DNA from 4 places in the Polaromonas sp. P4_F4 genome. Region 1 is predicted to be linked to each of the others. Evidence: predicted binding sites of a transcription regulator. Region 1 holds the regulator's gene; each other region holds the start of a gene.
The links. The regulator sigma-54, encoded in region 1, starts transcription at its own class of promoters, with help from an activator protein. The targets are predictions, from matches to a motif close to TGGCANGNAANCTGCTTT.
Positions count from the first base shown of each region.

Region 2: a site for sigma-54 is predicted at 1,589-1,606, ahead of AC1DUR_RS04015 (pilin). Genes of this name have one in related genera too.
Region 3: a site for sigma-54 is predicted at 2,626-2,643, ahead of hydA (dihydropyrimidinase). Genes of this name have one in related genera too.
Region 4: a site for sigma-54 is predicted at 2,255-2,272, ahead of AC1DUR_RS09255 (ammonium transporter). Genes of this name have one in related genera too.

Region 1 is NZ_JBFUJO010000008.1:42,675-47,460, reverse strand. It holds gene AC1DUR_RS10705 (thiol:disulfide interchange protein DsbA/DsbL) at 1-136, shown strand, start outside; gene lptA (lipopolysaccharide transport periplasmic protein LptA) at 297-908, shown strand; gene lptB (LPS export ABC transporter ATP-binding protein) at 923-1,759, shown strand; gene AC1DUR_RS10690 (RNA polymerase factor sigma-54) at 1,901-3,448, shown strand; gene AC1DUR_RS10685 (THUMP domain-containing class I SAM-dependent RNA methyltransferase) at 3,586-4,786, shown strand, end outside.
Region 2 is NZ_JBFUJO010000002.1:305,787-310,572, reverse strand. It holds gene AC1DUR_RS04020 (PglL family O-oligosaccharyltransferase) at 1-986, opposite strand, end outside; gene AC1DUR_RS04015 (pilin) at 1,071-1,556, opposite strand; gene AC1DUR_RS04010 (ATPase, T2SS/T4P/T4SS family) at 1,714-2,019, opposite strand; gene AC1DUR_RS04005 (hypothetical protein) at 2,036-2,194, opposite strand; gene AC1DUR_RS04000 (MBL fold metallo-hydrolase) at 2,736-3,527, opposite strand; gene AC1DUR_RS03995 (FHA domain-containing protein) at 3,850-4,533, opposite strand; gene AC1DUR_RS03990 (Stp1/IreP family PP2C-type Ser/Thr phosphatase) at 4,567-4,786, opposite strand, start outside.
Region 3 is NZ_JBFUJO010000004.1:172,409-177,194, reverse strand. It holds gene AC1DUR_RS06640 (TRAP transporter substrate-binding protein) at 1-133, opposite strand, end outside; gene AC1DUR_RS06635 (aspartate/glutamate racemase family protein) at 179-925, opposite strand; gene hydA (dihydropyrimidinase) at 922-2,358, opposite strand; gene AC1DUR_RS06625 (maleate cis-trans isomerase family protein) at 2,667-3,392, shown strand; gene AC1DUR_RS06620 (GntR family transcriptional regulator) at 3,461-4,162, shown strand; gene AC1DUR_RS06615 (pyridoxal-phosphate-dependent aminotransferase family protein) at 4,432-4,786, shown strand, end outside.
Region 4 is NZ_JBFUJO010000006.1:200,534-205,319, reverse strand. It holds gene AC1DUR_RS09270 (protein glxC) at 1-589, shown strand, start outside; gene AC1DUR_RS09265 (FMN-binding glutamate synthase family protein) at 591-1,949, shown strand; partial or broken gene AC1DUR_RS09260 (IS21 family transposase) at 1,986-2,192, opposite strand; gene AC1DUR_RS09255 (ammonium transporter) at 2,313-3,701, shown strand; gene AC1DUR_RS09250 (Bug family tripartite tricarboxylate transporter substrate binding protein) at 4,021-4,786, shown strand, end outside.

The DNA of each region.
Region 1 (4,786 bases):
CACCTACGCGGTCGACGGCGTGCCGGCCCTGGGCGTCGGCGGGCGTTACTACACGTCTGGCCAGCTGGCCCAGACCATGGACAGGGCCCTGCAGGTCACCGATTACCTGATCGCGCAATCGCGCAAGGCCAAATAAGCGCACGGCAAGTCGAACGTCATATGCCAACGCCCGGCGTTGGCCCGAAAACCTGCCCACCCGTGGCGGGTTTTTTTATGGGCCCAATTCGCCCTCGCCGCCATTCCCGTAGCTGGCATGGCTACAATCACTCCAAACCAGCAGCAAGATTCGTGCCTTTATGAAACACCCCTTTTTTCCCTTGATCGTGCTGGCCGCACTGGCGGCCGGAGCGGTGTTTCCCGCCGCGGCCGAGCGGGCTGACCGCGACAAGCCGATGAATGCGGAGGCCGATGCCCTGCGTTACGACGACCTGAAACAAACCAGCGTGTTCACCGGCAATGTGGTGATCACCAAGGGCACCACCATTGTTCGGGGCGAGCGTGTGGATGTCAGCCAGGATCCCCAGGGCTACCAGCAGGCCGTTGCCGTGGCGGCCCCGGGCAAGCTGGCCTTTTACCGGAAAAAGCGCGACGGCGTGGACGAGTACATCGAAGGGGAAGGCGAGCGGATCGAATACGACAGCCGTGCCGATACCGTCAAATTCATCAAGCAGGCCGTGGTGCGGCGCTACAACGGCGCGACCCTGGTCGACGAAACGACCGGCTCCCTGATTGTTTATGACAACAACACCGATGTGTTCACTGTGGATGGGGGCGCGCAAAACCGCACGGCCACCAATCCCACGGGGCGGATTCGCGCCATGCTGTCGCCGCGCGGCGCCGCATCGGCTCCGCAGCCGCCGGCCGGACCCGCGCTCCGTTTGCGTCCCGGCACCACGCTGGGGCCATGACGGAAACCCGAAAAATGGACAGAACGGACAATCAAGCCGCGGATGCGGTGACTGACACATCGTCGGTCAATACCCCGGCAGTCAACAGCCCGGCGGCCAGTACCGCACCGCCCAGCCGCTTGGTGGCCCAGGGGCTGCAGAAATCCTATGGCAGCCGCAAGGTGGTGCAGGATGTCTCGCTGTCCGTGCAAAAAGGCGAGGTGGTGGGCCTGCTGGGCCCCAATGGCGCGGGAAAAACCACGTCGTTCTACATGATCGTGGGGCTGGTGCGTGCCGACGCGGGTGAGATCTCCATTGACGGCCAGTCGGTCGAGCACATGCCGATTCACCTGCGCGCCCGCCTTGGGCTGAGTTACCTGCCGCAGGAAGCGTCGATTTTTCGCAAGCTCACCGTCGAAGAAAATGTGCGCGCCGTGCTGGAGCTGCAGCTGGACGCCAGCGGCAAGCCGCTGGGCCGCGCAGACCTTGAAAAGCGGCTCGATGCGCTGCTGCAGGACTTGCGGGTCGATCATCTGCGCGACTCGCCGGCGCCGGCGCTGTCAGGGGGCGAGCGCCGCCGCGTCGAGATTGCGCGTGCCCTGGCGACGCAGCCGCGGTTCATCCTGCTCGACGAGCCTTTTGCCGGCATTGACCCGATCGCCGTGATCGAAATCCAGCGCATCATCGGTTTCCTGAAGTCGCGCGGCATTGGCGTGCTGATCACCGACCACAATGTCCGCGAAACGCTGGGCATTTGCGACCATGCCTACATCATCAGTGACGGCCATGTGCTGGCGACCGGCACCCCTTCCGAGATTGTGAACAATGCCGATGTACGCCGCGTTTACCTCGGTGAACACTTCAGAATGTGATGGCTCCCCCCCGTTGTCGCTCACTGCGTGTAGCTCCCTCCCCCCTGCAGGGGGCGGCGCCTGCGCCCCGGCAAAGCCGGTTGCGCGGCCCCCGCTTGGTTAATACATCCCAACTCGCTTTGTCGTGCGCTTAGGGATGTCATGAAACAAGGCCTGTCCCTCCGCGTTTCGCAGCATTTGGCTCTCACGCCCCAGCTGCAGCAGTCGATTCGCCTGTTGCAGCTGTCCACCCTTGAGCTGAGTCAGGAAGTCGAGCAGATGCTCGATGAAAATCCGTTCCTGGAAGTGTCGGAAGAAGCCGCGCCACGCGAGGAATTTGGCCTGGAGAATGCCGACACGCCGGTCAGCCAGGACAGCCGGGAGTTTGAGTTTGCTGGTGATTCAGTAGCAGGAAGCCCTGATGAACCAAGGGTTGCAAGCCAAAACGATGTAGATACAGGGCCCGAGATCAGCTCCGAGGCCAAGCTGGAAGAAAGCTGGGAAGGCGACGGCACGGTGGAGTCGGCGCCGGACGACAGCGAATGGGGCGGCGACGCGCCGGCCCGCAAAAACAATGTGGACGACAGCGAGGCCGAGGCTTCCGACCTGGCCCGCAGCCATGAGTCGCTGCAGGACCATTTGCACCGCCAGTCGCTCGGCCTGCGCCTGTCGGAGGAAGACCAGGCGGCGCTGCATTTCCTGATCGAGTCGCTCAATGACGACGGCTACCTCGAAGACAGTCTCGCGTCACTGGCCGCCGGCCTGGCGGGCGACGACCTTGAGCAGGCGGAAGAGCTGGAACAGCACTTTGCCATGGCCCTGAAGCTGCTGCAGCACATGGAGCCCGCTGGCGTCGGCGCCCGCAACCTGGCCGAGTGTCTCGGCCTGCAGCTGCTCGACTGCAAGGACTGCGACGAGACCCGCGCAGCGATCGCCATGTGCAAGCAGCCCATGGAACTGCTGGCCAAGCGGGATATGAAGCGCCTGTCCTACCTGTGCGGGTTTCCGGAGAGCGTGATCAGGGGCGCCATCGCCGTGATCGGCCGGCTGGATCCCAAGCCCGGACGGCGGTTTGTCAACGTCGAGCGCAACCTCATCGTGCCCGACGTGATCGTCATCAAATCGGGCCGCGGCTTCAAGGTCTCCCTCAACAGCGAGGTCATGCCTCGTCTGCGCGTGCACGACATCTATGCCAATGCGCTGAAGCAGCACAAGGGCCAGAACGGGCAGGCCTTGCAGCAGCGCTTGCAGGAAGCGCGCTGGTTCATCAAAAACATCCAGCAGCGCTTTGACACCATCCTGCGCGTGAGCAGTGCGATTGTGGAGCGGCAAAAGAATTTCTTCACCCACGGCGAGCTGGCCATGCGTCCGCTGGTGCTGCGCGAAATTGCCGACGAACTGGGCCTGCACGAGTCCACCATCTCGCGTGTCACCACGGCCAAGTACATGAGCACGCCGTTCGGCACCTTCGAGCTCAAGTACTTTTTCGGCTCCGCGCTGGGCACCGAGACCGGCGGCAACGCGTCGAGCACGGCGGTGCGCGCCCTCATCAAGCAGTTTGTCTCGTCCGAGAGCCTGAAAAAGCCGCTCAGCGACAACCAGATTTCCGAAATGCTCAAGGAGCAGGGCATTGAATGCGCGCGCCGCACCGTGGCCAAGTACCGCGAGGCTTTGCGCATCGCGCCTGCCAACCTGCGAAAGTCGCTTTGAATGTAGCCCCCACGGTCGCCCACTGCGTGTGGCTCCCTGCCCCCCGGGGGGGCCGCTGCGCCTGCGGTCTGGCAAAGCCAGCCGCGGCCCCTGCTTGAAAAGAAGCCCGTCACCCAGCCAGCCGCAAACCTTCATTCATGAACCAACTTCAACTCTTTTTACCCTGCGCCGCCGGCGTCGAGGCCTTGCTGGCCAGCGAGGTCAAACGCATCACCGGCATCGAAGGCAAGGCCTGGCGCGCCGGCGTGCAGCTGCAGGGCTCCTGGCGCGACGCGCTGCAGCTCAACCTGCACAGCCGCCTGGCTCAGCGGGTGCTGATCGAGCTGCAGCACAACCAGTACCGCAGCGAGCAGGACCTCTACAACGCGGCAGCCAGCGTCGCATGGGAAATCTGGTTCACGCCGAAGCAGACCTTCAAGGTCGAGATCACTGCGCAGCACAGCCCGCTGACCAGCCTGAACTTTGCGGCACTCAAGGTCAAGGACGCCATTGCCGACCGCTTCCGCGCCAAGTACGAGGTGCGCCCCGATGTGGACACGCGCTGGCCCGACGTGCGCGTGTATGTGCACCTGACGACAGACACGGCGACCATCTACATCGACACCTCGGGCGAGCCGCTCTTCAAGCGCGGCTGGCGCGAAGACAAGGGAGACGCCCCCCTGAAGGAAACACTGGCCGCCGCCATGATTGCCGCCAGCGGCTGGGACCAGCAGTGCAAAGAGGGTGTGCCGCTGTACGACCCGTGCTGCGGCTCCGGCACCATCGTGATCGAGGCGGCGCAGATTGCCTGCAACATCGCGCCCGGCATCAACCGCCGCTTTGCCTTTCAGAAATATTTGCCCTTCCAGGCTCACGTGTGGGAGGGACTGCTCGACCAGGCCGAGGCGGCCATCACGGAGCCGACGGCACCGGTGTTTGGCAGCGATGTGTCGTTCCGCATGGTGGATTTTGCCGAGCGTAATGCCGAGCGCGCGGGCGTGGCCAACGCCGTGCAGCTGCGCGGCGGCGACGCGCTGCAGCGCATGCCGCCCGCGCCGTCGGGCGTGATGCTGGTGAACCCCCCCTATGGCGAGCGCATTGACGTGGCCGGCGTGGCCGGCATCACCGGCGTGCAGGGGCGCGACCAGCGGCGCCAGCAGGGCCATGGCGTGAGCGGCTCCTGGGACGGCACCCAGGCCATCGACGAGTTTGGCCAGCCGCTGCCGCGTGATGCATCCGAAGCCGGCCCGGCTGACGCTCCGCGCGACCGCTCGGCCAACCCGGGGCGCGAGCAGGCACAGACAGAAACCGGCGAAGAGGCCTCCGACTTCTTTCCCCGGCTGGCCACTCACTGGAAGA
Region 2 (4,786 bases), on a different contig from region 1:
GAAAAGGGTTCGCTCACGGCATAGGCATGCGCCACAGCGTTGTGCGCTTCGGAAACCTCGCGGATGCCCCAGCCCCACCATGGCCGCTGCGCCACCGCCTCTACCAGCTGCGGCCACACCAGCAGGCGTGACCCGGCGGCGGTGTTGACTTCCACGCCAAAGCCCGAGTTGAGCTGAACGAAAGCAAAAATCGACGGCCACACCCAGTAGAGCACCAGGAATCCGACAACCGACAGCGCGACGGCCCACGGGGACACATGGAAACCCACACGCTGATTTTTGAGAAACCACCAGCCCGACAGCACCAAAAAGCTCACTACGCCGGTCCGGGACTCGGTGGCAGCCAGGGCTGTGCACAACACCAGAAAAACCAAGACTGAGGGCAAAGCCTTGAGCTTGCCCGATTCATACAGGAACAACAGGCTAGCCATGCCCATCAATAACAGGGTTGCCAAATGATTGGGTTGCCCCAAATTTCCGCCGGGACGACGGAGTTGAGGCATCCGGTTAATCCACGTGGCGTGCTCCCACAGATCAAAGACCTGAACAAATGCCACCACGGCCGAAACAAAAGCCCCAAAGGTCAATGTAACAGCCAGAAACGTCAGCGCCAGGTTTTGACGGCTTCCATCATGCGCCCCAGCTCGCAGGGACGGAGCTTGCGAGTTAGAGGCAAATCCCAGCGTGAGGCAGAGGATGCACAAAGCCACATAGAGCTCAAAAACGGAAACGTCACCCCAAAAAGTGATCTGGCCCCCAGCACCTTGAATGACCGCAATAAATGCCAAGGCAATCAAGGGAAAGACGGCGGCGGGGAAGGGTAAAAGGTATGAACGATCCTTCTTCACCTCAGTCAACAGGCCATACCAAGCCAGCAGCAATGCGGAAAAAAAATACAGTATTTCACTATGCCAGCTTACCCAAGGTGGAAAGTGCAAGGGCATTAACCAACCGAGCAACAGAAGACTTGCTGACAAATATTTCATATGATCAAAAAAAGAAAAACGCCCCGAAGGGCGTTTTTAAACCTGAATCAATTGCTGCAAGTGAACTAAGCAGCAGTCGGCAGATTAGTTAGACGCGAAGGTGCCGCCACCTTCAGTGACCGTAGCAGCAGTAGCGTCGCGGCAAGAGCCGGGCAAAAATTTAGGATTAACAGTACCGGGACCACACAACCAAGCGCTAATGGTTTGGCTAGCAGTCACAGGTACCGGGGTCAAGTAAACCGTACCGTTTGCATCGGTGGCAATATTGGCCGCAGTCACCCTGATTGCGCCATATTGATTAGTCTCAATCAATGAAACATATTTAGAAGTGGCTACCGAGGACTCACAGCCCCATTTGCCACCCACAGGCAGCGAAGCAGCATTGGTGGATTGATAAGTTTCCGTGACACTCGTGCGGCAGGAAGAAGCCGCCAAAATCACCTCAGACATCTTGGCGCGCTTGGTGTAGTCCTGGTAAGCAGGCAAAGCCACGGCAGCCAGAATACCGATAATCGCCACAACGATCATCAACTCGATCAGGGTGAAACCCTGTTGGATAGTACGCTTCATTGAAAACTCCTTGGTTGAAAAAGCAATGGAATAGAGCAGGTTTCGGGCCAGCTCGCCAAAGCCTCCAATTCGAGAACTTTTAGCTGCGTTTACGCTACGCCTATCCCGTTATTTGCTCATTTTTTGGCAGGCAGCACCACCCCAAGCGACATTTTTGTCACTTGATACAGACTAATCGCACCTGCTTGAGGTCCGTCACGCCCATCAGTACTTTTTCCATGGCGTCCATTTTCAGTGTGCGCATGCCGCTGCTGACGGCTGAAGAAAACAGCTCGGCCACCCGGGCCCGCTCCTGGATGAGTTTTTTGGCCACGTCGCCAGCAATCATCAATTCGCGCAAACCAATGCGGCCCTTGTAGCCCGTCTTGCCGCATTTGTCGCACCCTGGCCGCCCGGTATATCTGGAGTTTCCCCTCGTGTCCTTAGTGCGCGGTCCAGTCCTCGAACAGCTTTGGCGACTCACCGCCGGGATCCGCCCTTCATGCTTCGGCGGGGCGCAGCTCTTCGGCGTACTCCCTGATGAAATCCCCGATTTCCCGGGAGTCGAGGTGATAGGGCTGCTTGCAGTCACGCAGCTTTTTGGCCAGCCGCTGGGCCAGAATGCCCAGCAGGGCACCCGCAAAGTTGAAAGGGGCCACTCCCATGTCCAGTAGCCGGGTGATGGACTCGGGGGCTGATGGGCAGGCCATATATGGCGTTTGGCCATAGCAGGTGCCTGCCGGACCAGGCCTCATTCCGCGCCTGCACAAGGCACTGCTGCAACTCGTCCTGTGACGGCAGTCCTTCGGTCACCAGACCGTCGTATTTGGTCACCTTGCGCCGCGGGCCCTCTTCTTTCTGCATGCGCTGGCGAATCACTGCGGCTGTTGATCACCTGAAGAACACCATACAGGGTGTCACCGTCCATCACAGGCGCAACCAGCATTAAAATAATGGCGGTGCGATCTTCATCAACCGCATACCGGGTCAGCCGCTCGGCATCGAACAGCTTGCAGATGTCCTAGCTGGCCTCCAGCATGATCTGGTCAATATTTTCCGTTTCGTGAATTCGGTTCGTCACCAGTTGCAATTGCCGAAAGTACAGCAATTCAAGGCTGAGCCCACGACGCTTCTGTTCTGGGGAGGGAGCTTCTGTAAATCAAGGAATGCCTTTTTGGGGATACCCTTGCACGAGGACTGTCACAGTTCAAACTCCTGACCCGCCCGCAGCCACCGGATGTCGTGCAAAACATGGTGCGCCAGGTTGCGTGTCTGGTCAAAGCGCTGTATCTCGGCCATGATGAGTTCTGTCTCGGCCGGCTTGGTGTGGGTGATGTAGATGGGGTATTTTTTGCCGCTCGCAATGCAGTCGAGTTCGCCGGCAAGCACATGGGGCGCCAGATGCAGGCTGCGTTTGGCCAGGTCACGCTCGCGATTGCTGAAGGCGGTCTCGATGACCAGCATCGCGACATCTAGCTGATTAATACGGGCCCACAACGCGGGATTGCGCTCGGTGTCGCCGGTAAATACCCAACAGCCCTTGCCGGCGCTCACCGCATACCCGACGGCCGGCACCGTGTGCACAGCGGGCAGCACTTCAATATGCTTGCCGGCCAACTCCAGGGTTTGACCGAGCTCCAGCGGATGAAAGCTGATGAAAGGCGTTGCCGGGTCTGGAATTCTTGAGAAGTCAGGCCAGATCGTGTTGTTGAAAATGTGGGCCTTCAGCGCGTCAATCGTGCCTTGCAAGGCGTGAATCTGTATCGGCGTGGTTTTCTGGCCGGCAATTGCATCCACCATCAGCGGCAGCGCGGCCACATGGTCGAGATGCGAATGTGTCAGAAGGACATGGTCAATGCCGCGCATTTCATCGAGGGTGAGATCCCCGACACCCGTGCCGGCATCGACCAGCAAATCATGGTCCAGCAAAAAAGACGTGGTGCGGCAGTCCCTGGCGATGGCTCCCGAACAGCCCAATACACGTACTTTCATGAGGTTTCCACCCTGCCTTGAGGTTACATGGTTTCGAAACTGGCTGCGTCATCCCGCTTTGGGCCAAAAGACAGCCAGCCCATGGAGACTACACGCTTCACATGGGTGCGGTAAAGGAACTTTTTGGCGGATTGTCAATATTGTCACGCCCGCGCAATGCAGACGACGGCAGGGCTGGCCGCTGATCGGCGGCAGGGCAGACATCCGCGGTATCCGCACGTCGCAAATGCCAGTCCCATGCCCGGGCACGCGTTTCATCGAAATTTTGGGATGGAGACGCCCATGGTCCCGATCTCCCGCTGGCGGCGGGCAAGGACATCGGTCAGTGCTGCACGAACTGCATCTGCGTCCCGGCCAGCTCCAGCATATCGCCATTTTTCAAACTGACAGGTTCGGCGCCAATGGGAACGCCATTGAGCGTGGGCTTGCCGGCGCCCTCCACATGGGCCACCACAAAACCCTGAGGTCTTTTGGTAATGGCCGCCACCGCCACGCCGGGCTTGCCAATGGTGGTCACGACTTTGACCAGGGCCACTTCCCGGCCGGCGGCCGCGCCGGACATGACCTTGATCGCCCCTTGCAGGCCCACACCCGCTGCGTCTGCCGTCACGGGGGCGGCCGCAGGAGCACCAGCACCACCGGCACCAGCAGCCGCAAGCGCCGCGAGGGCTGCGGATGCCGGCTTGATGACCATCGTCTGCTCGTAATCGGGCGCAGCCGCTTCGTTCACATACTTGATTTTGTACTTGCCAATTTCGACCAGATCACTGTTTTGCAGCAGCCGCTTCTTGATCGCCTTGCCGTTGACATACGTGCCATTGGTGCTGTTGAGGTCTTCGAGGTAGACCTCGTTGCCGGTCATTTGCAGAACGGCGTGCTCACCGCTGACAGCCAGGTTGTCAATGACGATATCGTTGTAGGGCCTGCGCCCCAAAGATGTCCGGTCTTTCGTCAACTGGACCTCCTTGATCACAACGCCATCAATAGAGACGATCATTTTCGGCATGGCCGACTCCTGTGTAGTATTTCAGTCACCGCTTCATTTTCCCAGTATTCTGGACAGAAGGCCGCGCTTGGCCGAGTCTTCTTTCGCGTGCGCCAGCACCACTGAAATATTATCGCGCCCCCCGCCTTCATTGGCTGCGACAACCAGTTGCCTGGCCTTGTACTCCAGCGTTCCGTCGCCGAGGAGGATGGCACTGATGGCTTCGTCAATCACCATGTCTGACAGGCCATCCGAACACATCAGGTAGAGGTCG
Region 3 (4,786 bases), on a different contig from region 1:
GGTGCTCCGACGCAAAGTTGCCGGCAATCTGCAGCTTCTGCTGTGCCGCGACGGGCAGCATGGCAGTGGCCAGCGTCAGCGCCGCAGCGGCGGCCAAGCGGGTGATCAGGGGCAGGCGGGAGGGCTGTTTCATGATGATCTTTTGGGAGTGGAGGAATGACGGAAAGGGTGGAAAGAATCAGCTGGTCCGGTCGAGCAGCTTGGCGATGGCGGGAGGCAAGCCGCGATTCGGCTTGACGGGCGGCGGGGAGAAACTGCCGCGCTGCGCGGTGCCGGGCTGCAGGGCGGCCAGGGTTTCGGCGTGGCGTACCGCGCTGGAGACGCCATCGACCACGGGCACCGGCAGCTGGCCCTTGAGCGCGCGTGCCAGCCCCGCCAGGGGAGCGCCGGCCAGCACAATGACATCGGCCCCATCCTCATCGACCGCGCGTTCGGCCAGCGCTTTCAGCGCCTGGGCGTGCTCGTCCTGCACCTGGCCGATGCTGGCCAGCGGCCGGTCCAGCGCCCGGATGCTGGCCAGCCGGGAGCCCAGGCCATAGGACTGCACCACCTCGCGGTACCACGCCTGGATGCGCTGAGAGATGGCAATGATGGAGATGCGGTTGCCGAGCAGGCAGGCACTGGCCAGCGCGGCTTCGGTGAGCCCGGTCACCGGCACCGGCAGGGCTTCGCGCAGGCCGGTGAGCCCCGGGTCGCCGAAGGCTGCGACCACCACCGCGTCGAAACGCGCATGGTGCTCGGCGGCGAGCTGGGCCGCCGCGTAGGCGCCGATCAGCGCTTCGAAGCGCGTTTCGATATAGGCCACACCGAAGGGCGCGGTCAGCACCTCGATCTCGGTGCCTGCCGAAGCGCTGCGTTGCGCTTCGCTGCGGATCAGCTCCGACACGCTCTCCGAGATATTGGGGTTGATCAGCAGCAGCTTCATGCCGGCCTCCCGAGGTGGCGCGACGGCATCAGCGAGGGTGCGCCACAGGCCAGGAACTGGCCGCGACCGGCCCGGCCATGGAAGTCTTTTCCGTCCCACACCACCTCGCCGCGCGACAGCGTGAGCCCGGGCCAGGCTTTCAGGGTCCTGCCTTCGTAGGGTGTGTGATCCACCGCGTGGTGCAGCTGCGTGTTGCGCAGCACGAACTCGCGTTCGTCCCAGATCACCAGGTCGGCATCGGCGCCGATGGCGATCGTGCCTTTGCGGGGGTGCAGGCCATAGGCCTTGGCCGGGTTGGTAGCGGTCAGCTCAACGAATTTTTCGAGTGTGATGCGCCCGCCGAGCACGCCTTCGGAGTAGAGCAGCGCCATGCGCGTCTCTATACCGGCCAGGCCGTTCGGGATGTGGCGGAAGCTGACTTCCTCGCCGCCGGGCTTGCGGCCCTCGGTGCCCTCGTAGTTGAACGGCGCATGGTCGGACGAGAACAGGGTGAACAGGCCGTCATTGAGGCCATTCCAGATCACCTCCTGGTTGGCCTTGTCGCGCGGCGGCGGGCTGCAGACACAGCGCGCGCCACGGTAGCTGTCGTCAATCCCCAGGTCCTCGGCGGTCAGGAACAGGTACTGCGGGCAGGTTTCGGCAAACACCTTGAGGCCCTGGGCACGCGCCCAGCGGATCTGCTCAACCGCTTCACGGCCCGACACATGCACGATCAAAATCGGCACGTCCACCAGCTCCGACAGCGCGATCGCCCGGTGCGTCGCTTCCCGCTCGACGAGCATGGGCCGCGCATGGGCATGAAAGCGCGGCGCGGTACGCCCGGCGGCCTCGAGCCGCTTCGTCAGCCATTCGATGCAGTCGGCATTTTCGGCATGCACCATGGCCATGGCGCCATGCTGGCGCGCCACGTCCAGCACGTCGAGAATCTGGCCATCGTCAAGCTTCAGGTCGTCGTAGGTCATGTAGATCTTGAACGAGGTGTAGCCTTCGGCGATCAGCGCCGGCAGTTCCACGTTCAGGACTTCCGGTGTCGGGTCGCTGACGATCAGATGGAAGGCGTAATCGACATGCGCGCGTCCGTCGGCGCGCTGGTGGTAGTCATCCACCGCGGCACGCAGCGATTGGCCTTTTTCCTGCGCCGCGAACGGAATCACGGTGGTGGTCCCGCCGCAGGCCGCAGCACGCGTGCCAGTGTCAAAGTTGTCGGCCATGCGTAGGGGCGGCGCCATCGGCTGGTCGAGGTGGCAATGCGCGTCCACGCCTCCGGGGGTGACTACGCGGCCAGCCGCATCGATCTCCTTCTCGCCGCGGCCCAGGCCGGTTCCCAATTGGGCTATCCGCCCGCCAAGCACCCCGATGTCGGCATGGAAGGTGTCGCTGGCCGTCGCAACACGCGCGTTTCGAATCACCAGGTCAAACGGTGCGCTGCTCATACACCCGCCCCATACGCACCAAGCCGGTGAATAAGTGTCGTCTTTAGTGCAAACATGATTGTTGACATGTTTTGCATTAATTTGTTTTGGTGCATTGTCATTTTCAGATCAAGAATAGTGTCGTCATCGCAAATTCCGGGCCCAGCCCATTCGGAGCTTTTCGGCACATGTGCGTAATATCGACGATAATTAAATTGCAGACAGTAGTGTTAACACTAATGTCAACAGTTTTGCGATAAAGTTCACAATCACCAGCAAGGAGGCTTCCATGCCCTATCCTTGCCACAACCTCTTTCAGGAGCCAGCCCATGACCCAGCCCGTTCGCCTCGGCGTATTGACCCCCTCGTCCAATACCGCCCTGGAGCCTCTGACCAGTGCCATAGCGGTAGAAATTCCAGGTGTTAGCGCACACTTCTCACGCTTCAGGGTGACCGAAATCTCGCTGGACGCGCAGGCGCTGGGGCAGTTTGACGACAGCAAAATCCTGGCGGCGGCCGAGCTGCTGGCCGACGCGAAGGTCGATGTGATTGGCTGGAGCGGCACGTCTTCGGGCTGGCTGGGCTTCGAGGCCGACCACCGCCTGTGTGAGCGCATCCGCGAGCGCACCGGCATTCCGGCCACCACGGCCGTATTGGCGCTCAATGAATTGTTGGCGCTGCAGGGTGTGCGCAAGCTGGCGCTGGTGACGCCCTACACCGCGGATGTGCAGCAGCGCATCATGGCCAATTACCGCGCGCTCGGCATCGAGGTGGTGGCGGAACGCCACTTGGGGATCCGCGTCAACCATGACTTCGCCGGTGTCGAGCCGTCGACGCTGCTGGCGTTGATGCGCGAGGTGGCGGCCGATGGCCCGCAGGCCATCACCACCTTCTGCACCAACCTGCGCGCCGCGCCGATGGCGCAGCAGGTAGAAGAAGAGCTGGGCATCCCGCTGCTGGACACCGTGAGCACCACCGTGTGGGGCATGCTGCGCGCTGCCGGCATGCCATCAGCCAACATCACCGGCTGGGGGAGGCTTTTCCAATGCTCGTGAGACCCTCGAGTGAGGATGAGGATGCACTCGATAGAATGCAGTCACCCTCCTCCACCAATCAGACCGACATGACCAGCACGCGCCAGTCCACGAGCCGCCTCGACCGGGAAAACACGATCGATGCGATCTATGAAAGGATCTATGTCGCCATTCTGGAACACCGCCTGCACCCCGGCACCAAGCTGGGCGAGGAGAGGTTGGCCGACATCTTCGGCACCAGCCGGGCGCGCATCCGCGAGGTGCTGGCCCGCCTGGCGCATGAGCAGATCGTGGAACTCTATCCCCAGCGCGGGGCCTACCTGGCCAAGCCCTCGATCGAGCAGGCGCGCGACGTGTTCGAAGCGCGCCGGCTGATCGAGCCGGCCGTGCTCAAGCGCCTGATCGACACCCTCACCCCCGAGAAAGTCGCCCGCCTGCGGCAACACCAGGAGCTGGAACTCGATGCCCGCCGGCGCGAAGACAAGCGCGCGGTGATCAGGTTGTCCGGCGAATTCCATACCCTGACGGCGGAGCTGGCAGGCAACTCGGCGCTGGCCCGCAGCATGCGCGAGCTATGCATGTTGACCTGCCTCATCATCTTCCTGTACGACGCACCCACGGCCAGCAGTTGCCGTGCCGACGAGCACACGGTGATCGTCGACGCGATCGCCAAGCGCGACCGGGTACGCGCCGAAAAACTCATGCTGGATCACCTTCACCACATCGAGCACAGCCTCAAGCTCGACAGCACCGCCGGGGAAGCGGATCTCGAGGCGATTTTCGGCAGCTGAACCAGCACTCTCCAACGCCCACGCCGCCCCGCGTGGCGCTCCATCCCAGCCGCCCGGCAAGGGTCGGCCCTGCTGCGACCTCTGCCTTCAAGCACATTCGCATTCTTTTGAGCGGCCGGGCGCAGCTTCATCAACAAGCTTTATTCTGCAATTTTTGTATTATGCATACAAAAGTTCAGACTACTTAAGCCAATAAGCCCATTCACATAGGGCACGAAGGGTCGTACATTCTCCATAAATTGTATGCAAATTTATTGAAGGAGAACCCGATGAACCTGAATTTCCATCCCGCCGGTCGCCATTTCCTGCAGATCCCAGGCCCCAGCCCCGTGCCGGATCGCCTGCTGCGCGCCATGAGCTACCCCACCATCGACCATCGCGGACCTGAATTCGGCGCCCTCGGGCGCAAGGTGCTATCCGGCATCAAGGACGTTTTCAAGACGCGTCATCCCGTGGTCATCTACCCGGCCTCCGGCACCGGCGCGTGGGAGGCCGCACTGGTCAACACGCTGAGCCCGGGGGACTCCGTGCTCATGTTCGAGACCGGCCACTTCGCCAGCCTCTGGAACAAGATGGCGCTGCGGCTGGGCCTGAAGCCAGAATTCATCGGCCTGCCGGGCACCG
Region 4 (4,786 bases), on a different contig from region 1:
CAACCCCAACGGCGCCCATGCGATTGCAGCCGGCATGAATGCCGACGTCAGCATCACGGTGGAAGGCCATGCCGGCTACTACGCCGCTGGCATGAACCAGATCGCCAACGTCATCATCAACGGCAGCGCCGGCACCGGCGTGGCCGAGAACATGATGAGCGGCAAGGTCCACGTCAAGGGCTTCGCCTCCAACGCCGCCGGTGCCACGGCCCAGGGCGGGCTGCTGGTCATCGACGGTGATGCCGGCCTGCGCTGCGCGATCTCGCTCAAGGGCGCGGATGTGGTGGTGGGCGGCTCGGTAGGCAGCTTCTCGGCCTTTATGGCGCAAGCCGGCAACCTGGTGGTGCTCGGCGACGCCGGCGAAGCGCTGGGCGACTCGCTCTACGAAGCCCGCATCTTCGTGCGCGGGAAGGTCAAGAGCTTGGGCTCCGACTGCGAGCAAAAAACCATGGGCGAGGCCGAGCGCAGCATCCTGGCCGACCTGCTGGCCAAGGCCGGCCATACCGACGTGGACACCGGCGCCTTCAGGCTTTTCGGGTCTGCCCGCACTCTCTACAACTTCCATGTTGACAACGCAGGAGCCTACTGACATGAACGCACCCATTTCCGCCCAGACGCTGGCCGCGCCCGTCGCCGCACAGACTCCGCCGCGCTTTTCGGCAACCTTCGATCCGGCCACGCTGGCCGAGATTCGCCGTGCTGCAGCCACCGGCATCTATGACATTCGGGGCGGCGGCACTAAACGCAAGCTGCCGCACTTTGACGACCTGCTGTTCCTTGGTGCGTCGATCAGCCGCTATCCACTCGAAGGCTACCGCGAGAAGTGCGGCACCGACGTGGTCCTGGGCACGCGCTTTGCCAAGAAGCCCATCCACCTCAAGACGCCGGTCACCATCGCCGGCATGAGCTTCGGCGCGCTGTCGGCCCAGGCCAAGGAAGCCCTGGGCCGCGGCGCCAGCCTGGTCGGCACCAGCACCACAACCGGCGACGGCGGCATGACGCAGGAAGAGCGCGGTCAGTCCAAGACCCTGGTCTACCAGTACCTGCCGTCGCGCTACGGCATGAACCCCGACGACCTGCGCAAGGCCGACGCCATCGAGGTCGTGATCGGGCAGGGCGCCAAGCCGGGCGGCGGCGGCATGCTGCTGGGCCAGAAGATCAGCCCGCGCGTGGCCAAGATGCGCTGCCTGCCCGAGGGCATCGACCAGCGCTCGGCCTGCCGCCATCCGGACTGGACCGGCCCGGACGACCTGGAGATCAAGATCCTCGAGCTGCGCGAAATCACCGACTGGGAAAAACCCATCTACGTGAAGGTCGGCGCGACGCGCCCCTACTACGACGTGGCCCTGGCGGTGAAGGCCGGCGCCGACGTCGTGGTGCTCGACGGCATGCAGGGCGGCACGGCCGCGACGCAGGAGGTCTTCATCGAACACGTCGGCATTCCCATCCTGGCGGCCATCCGGCCGGCGGTGAAGGCGCTGCAGGACCTGGGCATGCACCGCAAGGTGCAGCTCATCGTCTCGGGCGGCATCCGCAACGGCGCCGACGTGGCCAAGGCTCTGGCGCTGGGCGCCGACGCGGTAGCCATCGGCACCGCCGCGCTGGTGGCCCTGGGCGACAACGACCCGCGCTGGCAGGACGAGTACGCCCGGCTGGGCACCGTGGCCGGCGCCTACGACGACTGGCATGAGGGCAAGGACCCGGCCGGTATTACCACGCAGGACCCGGGCCTGGCTTCGCGCCTGGACCCGGTGCAGGCGGGGCGCCGCCTGGCCAACTACCTGTCGGTGCTGACGATGGAAGCCCAGATCATTGCGCGGGCCTGCGGCAAGTCCCACCTGCACAATCTGGAGCCCGAAGACCTGTGCGCGCTGACCCTGGAGGCCTCTGCCATGACGCAGATTCCCATGGCTGGCACGAGCTGGTACCCGGGCGTTCAGGGCTTCTGAACGGTAGTGCGTCGGGTCATCTGGCGGTCGTTGAACATTGAGCTCAATGAACGAGCCGAAGCGCCGCATGGCGGCTTCGGTCCAGATGCGCCGACGGCTGTCCTGCACGTTCTCCTCGACCACGCCTTTTTTCCAGCCCGGGGCGACGTTGCAGAAGTCGGGGTCGAACAGGTAATGGCAGACCATAGCGCCAAAGCGAGCGTTGACGTTACGCGGCTTGCCGCGTCGCACCCTGGCCACGGCAGCATAGCTACAAACATGCGCAAGTTGAATGAGATGATCGAAAAGTTCCTGTCAGGAAAAACTGGCATGGACGTTGCTGAAGGTCCTGCGCACTTTTTCAACCCTTAAAGGACTTTTGCCATGAAAAGATTTCCTGCGGCGCTTGCCATATGCAGCGCCTTCGTTCTCAGCTCGGTCGCCTACGCGGCCGACGCTGCGCCACTGCCCAACAAGGGCGATACCAGTTGGATGATTGTTGCAACCTTGCTGGTCATCATGATGGCCGTGCCCGGCCTGCCCCTGTTTTATGGCGGCATGGTGCGCACGAAGAACATGCTTTCGGTAATGATGCAGGTCATGGTGACCTTCGCTCTGCTGGGCGTGTTGTGGTGCCTGTATGGTTACAGCCTGGCTTTTACCGAAGGCAACGCCTTCTTTGGGGGCTTCGACCGTGCGTTTCTCAAGGGTGTCACGCCCGACAGCGTGATCGCCACGTTCAGCAAGGGCGTGGTGATTCCGGAATTCATCTACATCGCCTTCCAGATGACGTTTGCGGCCATTACGCCCACCCTCATCATCGGATCGCTGGCCGAGCGCGTGAAGTTCTCGGCAGTGCTCGCCTTCATGGTGTTGTGGTTCACCTTCAGCTACCTGCCTATTGCCCACATGGTGTGGTACTGGGCCGGCCCTGACGCTTACACCAGCGCCGAAGTGGCCGACAAAGTCGGCGCCACAGCAGGCTTCCTGTTCCAGAAAGGTGCCATCGACTTCGCGGGCGGCACGGTTGTGCACATCAACGCGGCAATGGCTGGCATCGTGGGCGCTTTCCTGATTGGCAAGCGCGTCGGTTTCAACAAGGAACCCATGACACCGCACAGCCTGACGATGACAATGATCGGCGCCTCACTGCTGTGGGTGGGCTGGTTCGGCTTTAACGTCGGCTCCAATCTGGAGGCGAGCGGCACGGCGACCCTGGCATTCGTCAACACGTTCCTGGCCACCTGCGCGGCCACCGTATCGTGGGTCTTTGCGGAATGGATCCGCAAGGGCAAACCCTCCATGCTGGGTGCGGCATCTGGTGCGATTGCCGGCCTGGTGGCCATTACGCCCGCCTGCGGCTATGTTGGCGCCATGGGCGGCCTGGTGATCGGCTTGCTGGCCGGTTTGGCCTGCTTCTGGGGCGTTACGGGGCTCAAGCGCATGCTGGGCGCGGATGACAGCCTGGATGTGTTCGGCGTGCACGGCGTGGGCGGCATTCTGGGCGCCTTGCTCACCGGCGTATTCGTGTCGCCCAAGCTGGGCGGTACCGGCGTCTACGACTACGTGGCCAACAAGGTCGCCGACTTCGACATGACGACCCAGCTCATCAGCCAATTGTGGGGCGTGGGTGTGTCGATCGTCTGGTCGGGCGTGGTGTCGTTCATCGCCTTCAAGCTGGTCGATATGACCATCGGCTTGCGCGTCACGGAAGACGAAGAGCGCGAAGGCTTGGATATCGCCTCGCACGGCGAAAAGGCCTACGACCACTGAGCCGGAATTCGCAGATTCTGTGGCCAAGGCCCTGGCGCTGGGCGCCGACGCGGTAGCCAGGATGGCCGTCAAGGCATGGATCGTGCTTAAGTATTATGGTATTCCATAATATTAGAAGACGGTAAGGGTGGTTAAATCCACGCCACAGGGCTTCTGAAAGCCACATCCGCTGGCCACAGGCAGTCGCTGGCTCGGGGAGCCGCGGAGGGCCGGCCTGCATCGCCAGGCACTGTGTGTGTTTGCCGTGAGCGGCCCGAGAGCCGCAACGGTCGATGCGCAAGGGATTCATCGTTTTTGACATTTACTTTTTGTTGTCGCCATGAAAACTCTGTCTCTTCCTTCCTCCGCCACCTTCGGCCGCCTGGCCGCGCTGGCGGCCAGTGCCTTCGCGTTCTGCCTCGCGCCTACCTTCTCTGCGCAGGCGGCCTGGCCGGAGCGCAGCATCACGCTGCTGGTGCCTTTCGCGCCGGGTGGCAGTTCGGACAACGTGGCGCGTACGATCGCGCCCTTGCTGAGCGAAAAGCTCGGCAAGCCGGTCGTGATCGAAAACGTGGCCGGTGCGGGCGGCATGCTCGGCACCCAGCGTGCCGTGCGTGCAACACCTGACGGCTACACCATCTTCCTGGGCTCTGGCTCCGAAATCCTCATCAACAAACTGATCAATCCCAAGGTGGGTTATGACGGCATGAAGGACCTGTCGCCCGTGGTGTTTGTCGCCACCGGCCCGATGGTGCTGGTGGGCAGCCCCAGCCTGCCGGCCAATTCGGTCGCTGAAGTCCTCGCGCTGGCCAGGGCCAAGCCGGGGGCGCTGAGCTATGCCTCCGCAGGCAACGGCACGCCGATGAACGTGGCCGGCGAGTTGCTGAAGATGCGTGCCGGCATCTTCATGACACACATCCCCTACCGGGGCGCGTCGCCGGCCCTGGTCGACGTCATGGGCGGGCAGATCGAGCTGGGGGTCTCCACCCTCAGCGCCGCACAGCCCTTCATCAAGTCGGGCAAGCTCAAGGCTTTTGCCGTCACCGCGACCAAGCCCAGTGAACTGGCGCCGGAGATTCCCGCCCTGGGGCAAATCAAGGGTCTGG